Thermovibrio ammonificans HB-1: one gene and its partner. The protein of the gene in region 2 interacts with the protein of the main gene of each other region in a pairwise test. Links are inferred from orthologs where the notes say so. Each region holds a gene or a part of one and is shown on either strand. Other genes may lie near its edges.

Region 1 (5,551 bases), 260 kb from region 2 along the record:
GCTCCCTCGGCTCGGAGAGGGTTGGGTCTCTGAAGGGAACGGCCGAGGGCAGATGGAACTTCTCAAGGAGCTTCCCCTCCGTTTCGAAGGAGGGGGAGGCAACTGTTGAGCGGGATTTCCTCCCAACGGCAACTCCCTCTCTCACGCCGAAACCGGCCATATGGAGGGCCCGCCTAACGGGAGTGGCGGCCGAGTAGGTGGCCAGTATCCCTTCCGGCTTTATGAGCCTTCTCAGCTCCCTGAAGAACTCGTAAGTCCAGAGCTCCGGATTGACCTTAGGGGAGAAGGGGTCATGGAAGATAGCATCTGCAAAGTGCTCTTCCTCTATAGACTTAACCGCCCTCCTGCCGTCGGCAATCAGCAGTTTTAAAGAGACTCTGCCGTCAGTGTAAACAAAGGTGGGAACAGGGCGGTTGCATACCTTGCGGCCGAGAAGCCCTCTGAAAATCGGCTTCCACTTTTCGTAACGCCCCCAGTTAAGCTCCAATGCCTTCAGAGGCACTCTCAGGTCGAACTCGTAGGCAACAACTCTAACCGCGGCGGAAGGGTTGGCCGACAGCACCGTGTCGAGGAAGGCAACCGTGTTGTAGCCGAGGCCGAAACAGGAGTCTAAGAGCGTAACTTCCCCCCGAGAGGCGGCAACTTCCGCCACCTTACACGGTTTACAGAACTTCTCTACCGCCTCCGTAAACGCCCCTGCCGTTGTTGAGTGGAAGTGTTCGTTAAACAGGTCGGAGAGAAACGTTTTTGAGCCGTCTTGAGTTGTTACAACCCTCACTGCTCAAATATTTCCCTTATGAGCCTCTCCCACTGCTCCTGACACTCCTCCCCCTGACACTTATCGAGTGGTATCACCGAGGCCTTCTCTATAACCTCCCTCTTCACGAATATGGGAGCATTCAGCCTTACCGCCAGGTTTATGGCGTCGCTGGGCCTTGCGTCAATTCTGAAGAGCTCCCCGTCGGGGCGCCTCACCTCAATAACTGCAAAGTAGATGCCCTTGTCGAAGTCGTTGATGATTACCCTCTCAACCTCCCCCTTGAAAATCTCCAGAAGCTCCCTGATAAGGTCGTAGGGGAAAGGCCTCGGTGGAACTGCACCCAAGAGTTCCGTCTCGAGGAGTTCCGCCTCCCAGTTGCCAACCCAGATGGGAACGGCGAAACGCTCTTCCTCGTTACCGAGGATAATGATTGGCAGGTTACTGAACCTGTCCTGGGTCAAGCCGATTACCGATACCTCAATCATCTCTTGCTCCTCACTCCGGTTGTTACTGGTTTTCCTTTTAAGAAAAAGGGCGAAGCCTGAGTTATTTCAACCTCCACGGTTTTCCCTATAAGCTCCTCAGAGCCTTCCACCGCAACGGGCTTGTTGTCGGCGGTCCTTCCGTAAAGCTCGCTTCCCTTGGGGCTAAAGCCCTCAATCAGAACCTCTTCAACCTTCCCCACCCTCTCAAGATTCCTCTCAAGGGCTTGCTTCTTAACGAGCTCCTGAAGGGTTTGGAGTCGGCGGTTTTTCACCTCTTTGGGAACGTCGTCTTTAAAGGTAGCGGCCTTTGTGAAGGGCCTGGGGGAGTACTCAAAAACGAAGGCCTGGTCGAAAACGCACTCCTCAACGAGGGATAGGGTCTGTTCAAAGTCCTCCTCGGTTTCCCCGGGGAAGCCCACTATAAAGTCCCCCGATAGGGCAACGTTGGGAACGAACTCCCTCAACATCTGAACCTTCTCTATGTACTCTTCCCGGGTGTAGCCCCTGTTCATCCTCTCTAACACTCTGTTGGAGCCGCTCTGAGGGGGAAGGTGAACGTAGGGGCAGACTTTCGGTATATCCCTAATCGCCCGGGCAATCCGCTCGCTAAAGCCTGCCGGGTGAGAGGTTGTGAACCTTACCCTCTCTACTCCCTCAACTTCGGAAACCATATACAGGAGGTCGGCAAGGTCGGTCCCTTGGTAGCCGTAAAAGTCTACGTTCTGGCCGAGCAGGTGGACCTCCTTAACGCCCCTTTCGGCAAGCCGTTTAACCTCTTCAACAACCAGGTGGGGGGCCACACTCCTCTCCCTTCCCCTGGTGAAGGGAACTATGCAGTAGGTACAGAACCTGTTACAGCCCCTCTGAACAGTAACGTAGGCAATGAAGGGGTTCTCAAGGTAGCTGTCTACGAGGGGGAGCTTCTCCTCCTCCGGTATCTTCCGGTTGAGGATTTCAACAACGCGCCCTTCCCTCTTTACCCTCTCCAGGAGTTGGGGGAGCTTCACAAAGTTGAAGGTTCCGAAAACCAAATCCACGTGGGGAAAGCGGAGAATCTGCTCCTTCTCCTTCTGGGGCACGCAGCCCGCCACCGCCACCACAAGGTCGGGCCTTCTCTTCTTAAGCCTTTTGAGATTGCCGATGAAGGAGTAGGCCTTGTTGTCGGGTTTGGCCCTTACGGAGCAGGTGTTTACTATAACGATGTCGGCCTCCTCCGGCGTTTGGGCCTTCTCGTAGCCCATGTCCCTGAGGAGGCCGGCCATCTTCTCAGAGTCGTTAACGTTCATCTGACAGCCGAAGGTCTTTATGAAGAACCTCTTTGCCATCGGGCCTCTTTAACAGGATTTTTAATCCTTAATATATTTCAACCGCAGGGATTAGGAATGGCCTCGCCCTCGGGGTAGATGAGAATCTCTACCCTGCGGTTGAGCGCCCGATGCTGCGGGGTGTCGTTGGGGGCAATCGGGTTCTTCGGGCCGCAGCCGAAAACAAGGATTCTCTCGGGCCTAACCCCCGCCTCAACGAGCACCTTCTTCACCGCCTCTGCCCTCTCCTTAGAGAGCTTCAGGTTGTACTTCAGGGAACCCGTATTGTCGGTGTAGCCCACAACTACAACGGTCGTTTTGGGGTTCTCCTTTAAGGTTTGGGCTATGCGCTGAAGCTCTTTAACAGCCTCGGGCTTGAGCTCTGCACTGTTGAGGCCGAAGAGAACCGAGTCTTTGAGAACCACCTTGACCCTTCCGGGCTCCTTAACAACGGCCTTGGGCCTCTTATCGGAAATCACAGGCGCCTGAGGCTTAACAGCAGGGTTCGTGTGGTCTACAGGCTGAACGCCCAAATCCCTGCCCAGGGCCTCTGCCTGCTGCTGGAGTATGTAGCCTATAGCCCCGCCGAGAACCGCACCTGCGGCCGCCCCTATAAGGGCCCTTTCCCCCTTGTTACTGCCGGAGGGACCCGTGAGTGCACCTATGGCACCGCCCACAACGGCTCCGATTGCAGCTCCAGCCGCAACCTTGTTCACCTCCTTCTTAGGGGCCGTTTGGGCCTGCTGCTGTTGCGTTGTTGCACACCCTCCCAGCAGAAGGGCTCCGGCAGTTGTTAGTGTTAAAATTCTTTTCATTGCACGACTCCCTTGAAACGGTTTTCCACCAAACAATTTAAACCCCTTGCGGAGGTTATCAAATGTTCAACGTTAAAGAAGTTGCAAAAAGGGCAAAGGAGATAAGCTACTCACTGGTCGACCTCTCTACGGAGCTCAAGAACAGAACCCTTCTCACGGCGGCCAAGCTCATAGAGGAGAAAAAGGAGCTCATAGAGACGGAAAACAGAAAAGACCTCATAGCCGGAGAGGAGCGGGGCCTCTCAAAAGCGATGCTCGACAGGCTCCTCCTGAACGAAAAGAGAATAAAAGGAATGGTTCAAGTTCTGAAAGACGTTGCAAACCTGCCCGACCCGGTAGGCGAAGTGATAAAGATGTGGACCCGCCCAAACGGACTGAAAATAGGGAAGATGAGGGTCCCCTTGGGGGTGGTCGCCATCATCTACGAGTCCAGACCCAACGTAACCGTAGAAGCCGCAAGCCTCTGTATAAAGAGCTCAAACTCGGTTATCCTTAAAGGGGGGTCCGAAGCCATAAACTCAAACAGGGTCCTTGTGAACATTCTCAAAGAGGCGGCGGCAAAAGAGGGTTTCCCCGAAGAGGCGATTCAGTTCATAGACACAACAGAGCGGGAAGCCGTTAAAGAGCTACTACAGCTCGACCAGTTTGTAGACGTTGTCATTCCCCGGGGCGGAGAGGGGCTCATACGCTTCGTTGCAGAGAACGCACGCATGCCGGTTATAAAACACTACAAGGGCGTATGCCACGTTTTCGTAGACGAGTTTGCCGACCTTGAGAAAGCCTGGAACATCTGCTTCAACGCCAAAGTGCAGAGGCCGGGTGTTTGCAACGCAATGGAGACAATGCTCGTCCACAGCAAAATAGCCGACGCCTTCATGCCGACAATGGTTGAGCTCTTCAAAAAGGCAAAAGTTGAGCTCCGGGGCGACGAAAGGGCCAGAAGCTACGACCCCGAATACATAAAACCCGCAACAGAAGAAGACTGGTACGCAGAGTACCTCGACCTTATACTGGCGGTCAGAGTGGTTGACTCACTGGAGGAGGCAATCGAGCACATAAACACCTACGGCTCCCACCACAGCGACGCAATCGTAACCGAGAACTACACAAACGCCATGAAATTCTTAAACCGGGTAGACTCGGCGGCCGTTTACGTTAACGCTTCTACCCGTTTCACCGACGGGAACGTTTTCGGCTTAGGAGCCGAAATGGGAATTTCAACGGATAAGGTCCACGTTAGGGGGCCCATGGGCCTTGAAGACCTCACAATTCCCAAATACATCATCTTCGGAAACGGTCAAATCAGGGAGTAACGGTGATAAACGACCCGAAGCTGGGAAGCCTCTTCTTCTGGTTCTTCTTCGTAGTAACGATAGCCTGGACGGTTATCGCAGTTGCGGTAAGAGCTTACAGAATGTTAAAGAAGAACAGATAGCGATGATGGTATAAATTTTCCCTGGGGGCTGCCGCTGCCCCCTTCACCTCCGGGGAAAGGGAGGGAGCTTGAGACTAAAAATCGTGTTTAGAACCGATAGGGTTCCTATCCTCTACAGGCACAGAGTTGTCTCGTTAGTTAAAGAGGCCCTGAAAAGGGGAAACGGTGAACTCTACGAAAAGCTCTACGGCTCTCAAAACCCCAAGCCGTTTACCTTTTCACTCTTTTTTAACCCGCCCTACAGGGTTGAGAAGCTGCCCCTCCAGATAGACGAAACCTTTACCCCGGAAAGGTTCAAAGAACTTCGCCAGGTGGAAACGTTCACCCTGGAAAGCGGCACGTTCTCCGTGAACATATCAACTCCTGACTACCTGTTTGCAGTCTCCCTTGTAAACGGCCTGGTGAGCCTAAAAGAGTTCCTGTTCAGCACCGAAAAGGAGATGCTGGTCGGCGGCAAGAGGGTCATTTGGGAGCTTCTGAAAATCACCCCCTACCGCTCAAGGCCGGTTAAAAAGGGCGAAGCTGTAGTAAAAACGCTCTCTCCGATAGTGGTTGAAGATAAAAGGGGGAAGCCGGTCCTGTGGAACTCTCCCGACTTTCAGAAGGCCCTGAACTTCGTAACCGACAGAAGGCTTAAGGAATTGAGGGGAAAGGGGCTCAAAAGGGAAATCTCTGTTATCCCCGTTAAGTGCGAGAAAAAGGTTGCAAAGGCAACGTTCAAAGAGTTCAGGGAGAGAACCGGTAAGCCCTAC
Region 2 (6,552 bases):
GTACAACCCCAAACGGTGGGAGGCCTTAAAGCTTGTAGAGGCCGTTCCCTACTTTGAAGATGCCCTGAAGAGAATAGAAGAGCTCGACGGCGTAAAACCCAAAGTTGTTGTTACCTCTGCCAAGCGTTACCCCGGGGCTGTCTCTTACGACTTCCTGCGGGACAGGCTGAAAACCGAAGACCTGATAATCTGTTTTGGAACCGGTTGGGGACTAACCGAAGAGTTTATAAAACAGGCTGACTACATCCTTGAACCGATAGAGGGGCCTACCGACTACAACCACCTGTCGGTTCGCTCTGCCGCCTCGATAATCTTCGACAGGTTGCTGGGAAGGTAAGGGGGAGAGCCCCCGAAGGCTACTCCCCTTTGTACTCCCACTTGCCGGTTGTCAGGTACTTGTGGATAGACTGGGCCGCAATTTTGGCGTGTTTTATGGCCGTTACAACCAAGTCTCCGCCGTTTACCACGTCGCCGCCGGCCCAAACACCCTCTACGTTGGTTCTGAACTCCTCATCTACCGTAGAGAGGTTGTTCCACTTATCTATCTTGAGTCCCTCGAGGTCTTTGTAGGCGGTGGGGTTATCGCCTTGTCCTACGGCGAAGATTACAACGTCGCACGGTATCTCAAACTCGGAGCCCGGAATGGGTTCAACTTTTGGCCTTCTGCCCTCCTGAGGTATGAGCTTCATCTTAACGCACTTGAGGGCTTTAACTTTGCCCTCTTCGTCGCCTATCACCTCTACCGGCTGGGTGAGCCAGTTTATCTTTACGCCCTCCTCTTCCAGCATCTCCCACTCGTCCTCCCGGGCCGAAGAGGAGTCCTTTGTACGCCTGTAAACCACCTCAACGTCGTTCCCCAGTCTTACCGCAACTATTGCGCAGTCAACGGCTGTAAAGCCTCCGCCGACAACTATCACTTTCTTATCCTGGGGAAGCTCAACCTCCTTCTCCGGTGCAAGTAACGGGTGGGTTTCACCTGTGTTCACCTTCATTAGGAATCCAATTGCAGAGTAACACCCTTTAAGGTCGGCTCCGGGAATATTCATCTTCTTACCCCTTCCGGAGCCTACCGCTATAAAGACCGCGTCGAACTCTTTCCTTATCTGGTCGAGGGTGATGTCCTCGCCTACAACGCAGTTGGTTTTAACCTCAACGCCGAGGTTGATTATGTGGTTTATGTCCCAGTCGAGAGCCTCCCTCGGGAGGCGGGGCTCGGGGATTCCGTAGCGCATCACGCCGCCCAGGTAGGGGAGAGCTTCAAATATGGTAACGCTGTGGCCCTTCTTCCTCAGGAAGTAGGCAGCCGCAAGTCCTGCCGGCCCGCCGCCGATTACCGCAACCTTCTTACCGGTGTCGGGCTCAACTTCATCCTTCCACTCAACGCCCGACATCCTTACGTTATCGGCGATGAACCTTTCGAGCCCGCCTATTGCAACGGCCTCTCCGTTCTTCCTCCTTAGCAGTATACAGGTGCTCTCACACAGCCTCTCCTGGGGACACACCCTTCCGCACACGGAGCTGAACGGGTTTCTGTCCCTCAGGATTTTGTAACCTTCTAACACGTTCTCCTTCTGGATTGTCTCTATCCACTCGGGGATTCTGCTGTTTACGGGGCAAGAGTCCATGCAGGTAGGAGTTTTGCACAGTAGGCACCTTATGGCTTCGTCTTTTGCCGCCGTGTGTCCGTAGCCGAGAACGTACTCGTTAAATACTCTCTTCCTCACATCCGGAGGGAGAACGGGCATGGGCATCCTGTCCATCCACCTGTCAAGGCGCTTTTTCATCTCTTTCATCCTCCTCCTCGTGTAGGTAGTTCCTTTCTCGAGACAATTTTATCTGAACTGTTTCAGTTTTGTAAAAACACCTTCTGTATAATTCTGGCCACATTCGAGCCGGAGGTTGAGGATGCCCAGGATAATACTCGTTCGCCACGGAAAAACCGTATGGAACGCCGAGGGGCGTTACCAGGGAAAGATGGATATCCCCCTGAACGAGGAGGGTAAAGAGCAGGCGAGAAGAGTGGGCGAGGCCCTGAAAGGATTCCCCGTAAAGGCCGTTTACTCGAGTCCCCTTTCCCGCTGCCGCGATACCGCTGCAGAGATTGCCAAACACCACAACCTTGAAGTTCAGGTAAAGGAAGGGTTTAAGGAGATAGACCACGGCGAGTGGGAAGGTCTGCTTGCCTCCGAGGTAGAGAAGAAGTACCCGGAACTTCTTAAACTTTGGCGCACAAGGCCGGCAGAGGTTAAAATGCCCGGAGGGGAGAGCCTTCGGGACGTTTACGACAGGGCCGTTAAGGCTTTTAACGAGGTTGTCTCTTCCCACTCCGACGAAGACCTGATTGTAATAGTGGGGCACGACGCCACAAATAAGGTTCTCATGTGCCACCTCCTCGGGGTAGACCTTAATAAGTTCTGGGCCTTTAAACAGGCAAACTGCGGAATTACGGTTCTTGAGTACAGCCCCGAAACCGGAAACGTTGTGGTTCACGTTGCGAACGCAACCGGCCATTTGGGGAAGGACATAGACTTTGAGGTTCAGAAGTCCCTTTAAAGTTTTAGACCTAAAAGAGGAGTTTGGACAGCTCACCTTTGGAACTTTTGTTGAGAGGCTCAACCGGTTTGTCGTTCTCCTGCTTGTAAACGGCGAGCTGAAAAAGGCCCACCTTTCCGATACGGGAAGGCTCAGGGAGCTCCTGGTTGAGGGGGCTCCCCTTTTACTTGCACCCAACCCCCGCGGGAAGCTCGATTACAAAGTGGTTGCCGTTAAGAGTGGAGGTGAGTGGGTCCTGATAAATACCCAGGTTCATCCTAAAATCGCCCAAGGTCTAATAGAGGCCGGCTGCCTTGGGTTTAAGCCTAAGGAGATTCTGCGTGAGGTTAAAAGGGGAAGGAGCCGAATAGACTTTCTAATTGACGGGGACTTCTATCTCGAGGTTAAAGGGTGCAACTTGGTAAAAGAGGGGGTATGCCTTTTCCCCGATGCTCCTACCGAGAGGGGCAGGAAGCACCTTGAGGAGCTGATTAGGCTTAAAAGAGAAGGTTTCAGGGCGGGAGTTCTCTTCCTGGCTTTTAGGAGCTGTTTTTCTCTCCGTCCCAATGCCGAGACCGACTCGGCTTTTGCCGAAGTTTTTAGTGAGGCTAAACTCTCAGGAGTGGACTTTTTCGCCTTCCGCCTTGTCCTTAAGCCGTTGAGCGGAGAGGTTTGGGCTGTCGAGGAAATCCCTGTATGACATACTGATTCCTTCTTTTTTCACTTTCCTGAGAATTTTAATCATGTTTGGCTACGAAGAAATCGCTTCCAGTTTGTAGGTTTTTTTCCGTTTCTCTTCTGAGAGTTTTGAAGCGTCTATTTTTAAGTTGTGAAGCTTCTCCAGCTCCAAATACTCTATCCAGGCTTCAAGGATTTTCCGGTACTCTGTCATATCCCCTCGCTTTGTCTGTTTGTGTCGGTTGATACCCTTAATTTTAAGGAAGTTATGTCTTAACCTTCACCGACTTTATCAGGAGCCACTCTTGATTTTTTCACAAAGGCCGCCTATTATTTCTTTCCCAGATGCTCCATCTCTCCCTCCTCACTGTTTGGGCTGCCCCCAAAGCGGTTGGGGGCCCTTTTTTTTAACCTCCGAGTCTCCTCTTGTAGTAGTTGCTGTATATGGCTCCCGCCGGGTTGTGGGCAAGGACCCTGTCTTTAACTATCAGCGTTGTTGTGGGTGCCTTGGAGTGGTTCTGGAAGATGATGTCGTGACCTATGCAGAGCCCGACTATCACGTTCAGCTCCGTTCCTGCTCTGTTTAGAGCCTGGGCCTGAAGCACCGGGTTGCACGTGGCTTCTAAGGAGTCGGGTCTCATCTTCTCGATTTTTAGGAGGGATTTATCTACGGCTCCAACTTTGCAGGCTGCAGAAAAAACGCTGAACCCGGCCTTTTCCAGGTATTCTACCAGCACTCTGGTCTCTTCAAAGAGCCCTATGCAGAAGGCCACGCCGATTTTTTTAAACCCCATTCGCCGTGAGAACTCTATGAGCTCTTCAACACGTGTAAGTTTGCAGTAGAATTCCCGCTCAACGTCTGATGCCACTTTGAGCATCTGCTCCTCGGCGGGAGTTAAGCTCCTGAGGAGCTCTTCGCCTCCGGGGGCACACACTTTGCCTCCCCTGTAACAGTCGGGGGAGTTGCAGTTGTGGCACTTCATCTGTGCTCCTCCTCGTTGGGCTCGGTGAGCTCCGGAAGCTCTCCTTTCTTAAATAGCTCTAATGCTTCGTCTAAGAACTTAACCTCTTCCGGTACGAGGTAGACCTTTATACCCAAGCCGTTTCTTATTTTGTCGAATGCTCCCGGACCCATCTCCTTTACAAGGACGGCTTCTACTCCCTTTTCCTTGAACATTTGGGCTATGTAGATTCCCCTTCCCCTCTGAACGTGAAGGCCGGGGTTTTCAACGATTTCAACGGCGTTGGAGTCGGTATCGACAACGGCAAACAGGCTCGATTTGCCGAAGTGAGCGTTAATAAGCCTTTTTCCCTTTACCTCTGTTTCCAGTACGGGAGCTGCCACTTTCATAGTTATCCTCCTTCAGAGAAAGATTTAATTGTGTAACTCAAATATAAGGCGTGTGATACAGCTTAACTACTGATAATCTGCACAAGTTTATAGAACTCTAATCATCGTTGACGAATGTCAAACCTTTTTCAACTTGCCGAGGGTAACATTAAAGTTGAAAACAAAATTAAGGAGGTTTCAATGTTTGGGTTCTTTAAGAAAGGGAACGGGGGTAAGAAGGAGGAGAACTTCTGCGTTGAGTCCGACCTTGCCAAAGGGGTAGGAATCAAGATGCCCTCTTTCCACGAGAGCGTTAACTACATGTACAAGCAGGTAAAGGAGGCGGGCCTCTCGAACGTTGCAGACCGTTTTGAGGCAATGGAGAAGGTCAGGTGTAAGTTCTGTAAGGAAGGGGTTTCGTGTCAGCTCTGTTCAATGGGACCGTGCCGTATAACTCCGCAGACCCCCAGGGGAGTTTGCGGTATAGACGCTCACGGTATTGTTATGAGGAACCTCCTCATCAAGGCGAATATGGGCCTTGCCGCCTACACTTACCACTGTAGGGAAGCTGCTCTTACGCTACTTGAAACTGCAAGGGGCAACACCGTTTACGAGATTAAAGACCCGGCCAAAATCGATGCCCTTGCGCAGGTTTTGGGCGTAGACCCCAACTTGCCTCTTGACAAGAAGGCCGAGGCTGTGGCCGAGGGTGTTTTGAAGAGCCTCTCTCAGAACGACACTTCTGTTTTCGTTGAGAAGTTGGCACCCGAGAGCAGGAAGGAGGTGTTCAGGAAGCTGGGCATTATGCCAAAAGGGCCGATGAACGAGCTCGTTGACTCTGTTACCCGCTCTATGACCAACATAGACGGCGACTACGTAACTCTTGCCCTTGCAGCCCTCAGGAACGGTGTGGCTTCTGCTTTTGGTGCTCTCGTTCCCCTGGAGATGATTCAGGACGCTCTCTACGGTACGCCTTCTCCCCACCAGTGTACCGTTGATTTCGGCGTTCTCGACCCTGACTACGTTAACATTCTGCCCAACGGTCACGAGCCTTTTGTCGGAATGGCCCTTGTGAAGCTCGCTCAGGATGAGAAGTTCCAGCAGATGGCGAGGGAGGCCGGCGCTAAGGGGATAAGGATTGTCGGCTCTATTGAGACCGGTCAGGAGATGATGGCCCGCCTTGAGTGTGGCGATGTTTTCCCGGGTTTAACTTCCAACTGGATTTCAATCGAGTACTTCCTCTCTACCGGTGCAGTTGACGCCTTTGTTATGGATATGAACTGCTCCCTTGCAAACCTTAAGGAGTACGCCGATAAGTACCGCTTCAAGCTTATTGCAGTGTCTAACATTATAGGGGTTCCGGGCTCTATAAGGCTTGAGTATAAGCCCGGTAACGAGGCTAAGGTTGCTGAAGAGATTATTAAGCTGGCCATAGAGAACTTTAAGGAGCGTAAGGAGGTTCAAAAGGCCGATGTTTCCCGCTTTAAGCAGAATGCAATAGTGGGCTTTTCTGCCGAAGCGATAGTTGAAGCCCTTGGCGGTACCCTCGACCCGCTGCTTGAGGTTATTAAGAGCGGAGACATTAAGGGGGTTGTCGCTCTGGTTAACTGTACTTCCCTCGGTAACGGTCCTCAGGACAGCATGACCGTTCAGATTGCCAAGGAGCTTATCAAGAGGGATATCCTCGTTATAGGTGCAGGTTGCGGTAACGCGGGCCTTCAGAAGGCCGGCCTTGAAACTTTGGAAGCTGTAGATAAATACGCCGGTCCAAGGCTTGCAAGCGTGTGCAAGGCCCTCGGTATTCCTCCCGTTCTGTCTTTCGGAACCTGTACCGACACGGGGAGGATTATTATGACCGTTGTTGCGATTGCAAACGCCTTGAGGGTTGACCCCTCTCAGCTTCCGGTTGCGGTTACCGCTCCTGAGTATATGGAGCAGAAGGCCGTTATCGACGGTTTCTCTGCGGTTGCAATGGGGCTTTACACCCACGTTTCTCCCGTTCCTCCGGTTAC

What was found.
Region 1: the proteins of sfsA (region 2) and THEAM_RS08150 interact in binary tests that used the Escherichia coli proteins (3 or more experiments, as listed by UniProt). The link is inferred for Thermovibrio ammonificans HB-1 from one-to-one orthologs.

Annotation. Positions count from the first base shown.
Region 1 is NC_014926.1:1,567,459-1,573,009, forward strand. The notes cover bases 2,567-5,551. They hold THEAM_RS08150 (glutamate-5-semialdehyde dehydrogenase), read left to right. Parts: upstream 2,567-3,426; coding sequence 3,427-4,677; downstream 4,678-5,551. Other genes in these bases: miaB (tRNA (N6-isopentenyl adenosine(37)-C2)-methylthiotransferase MiaB), read right to left, coding at 2,567-2,570; THEAM_RS08145 (YiaD family glycine zipper/OmpA-like lipoprotein), read right to left, coding at 2,609-3,364; cas6 (CRISPR-associated endoribonuclease Cas6), read left to right, coding at 4,868-5,551. Also shown: THEAM_RS08130 (tRNA (5-methylaminomethyl-2-thiouridine)(34)-methyltransferase MnmD), read right to left, coding at 1-778; THEAM_RS08135 (bifunctional nuclease family protein), read right to left, coding at 775-1,245; more of miaB, read right to left, coding at 1,242-2,566. UniProt on the Escherichia coli protein: Catalyzes the NADPH-dependent reduction of L-glutamate 5-phosphate into L-glutamate 5-semialdehyde and phosphate. The product spontaneously undergoes cyclization to form 1-pyrroline-5-carboxylate.
Region 2 is NC_014926.1:1,306,680-1,313,231, reverse strand. Bases 1,465-4,381 are described here. They hold sfsA (DNA/RNA nuclease SfsA), read left to right. Parts: upstream 1,465-2,530; coding sequence 2,531-3,232; downstream 3,233-4,381. Other genes in these bases: THEAM_RS06745 (NifB/NifX family molybdenum-iron cluster-binding protein), read right to left, coding at 4,190-4,381; THEAM_RS06750 (DUF1847 domain-containing protein), read right to left, coding at 3,618-4,193; THEAM_RS09670 (hypothetical protein), read right to left, coding at 3,284-3,424; cobC (alpha-ribazole phosphatase), read left to right, coding at 1,906-2,553; gltA (NADPH-dependent glutamate synthase), read right to left, coding at 1,465-1,784. In the rest of the region: THEAM_RS06770 (RNA methyltransferase), read left to right, coding at 1-337; more of gltA, read right to left, coding at 357-1,464; more of THEAM_RS06745, read right to left, coding at 4,382-4,561; cooS (anaerobic carbon-monoxide dehydrogenase catalytic subunit), read left to right, coding at 4,742-6,552. UniProt on the Escherichia coli protein: Binds to DNA non-specifically. Could be a regulatory factor involved in maltose metabolism.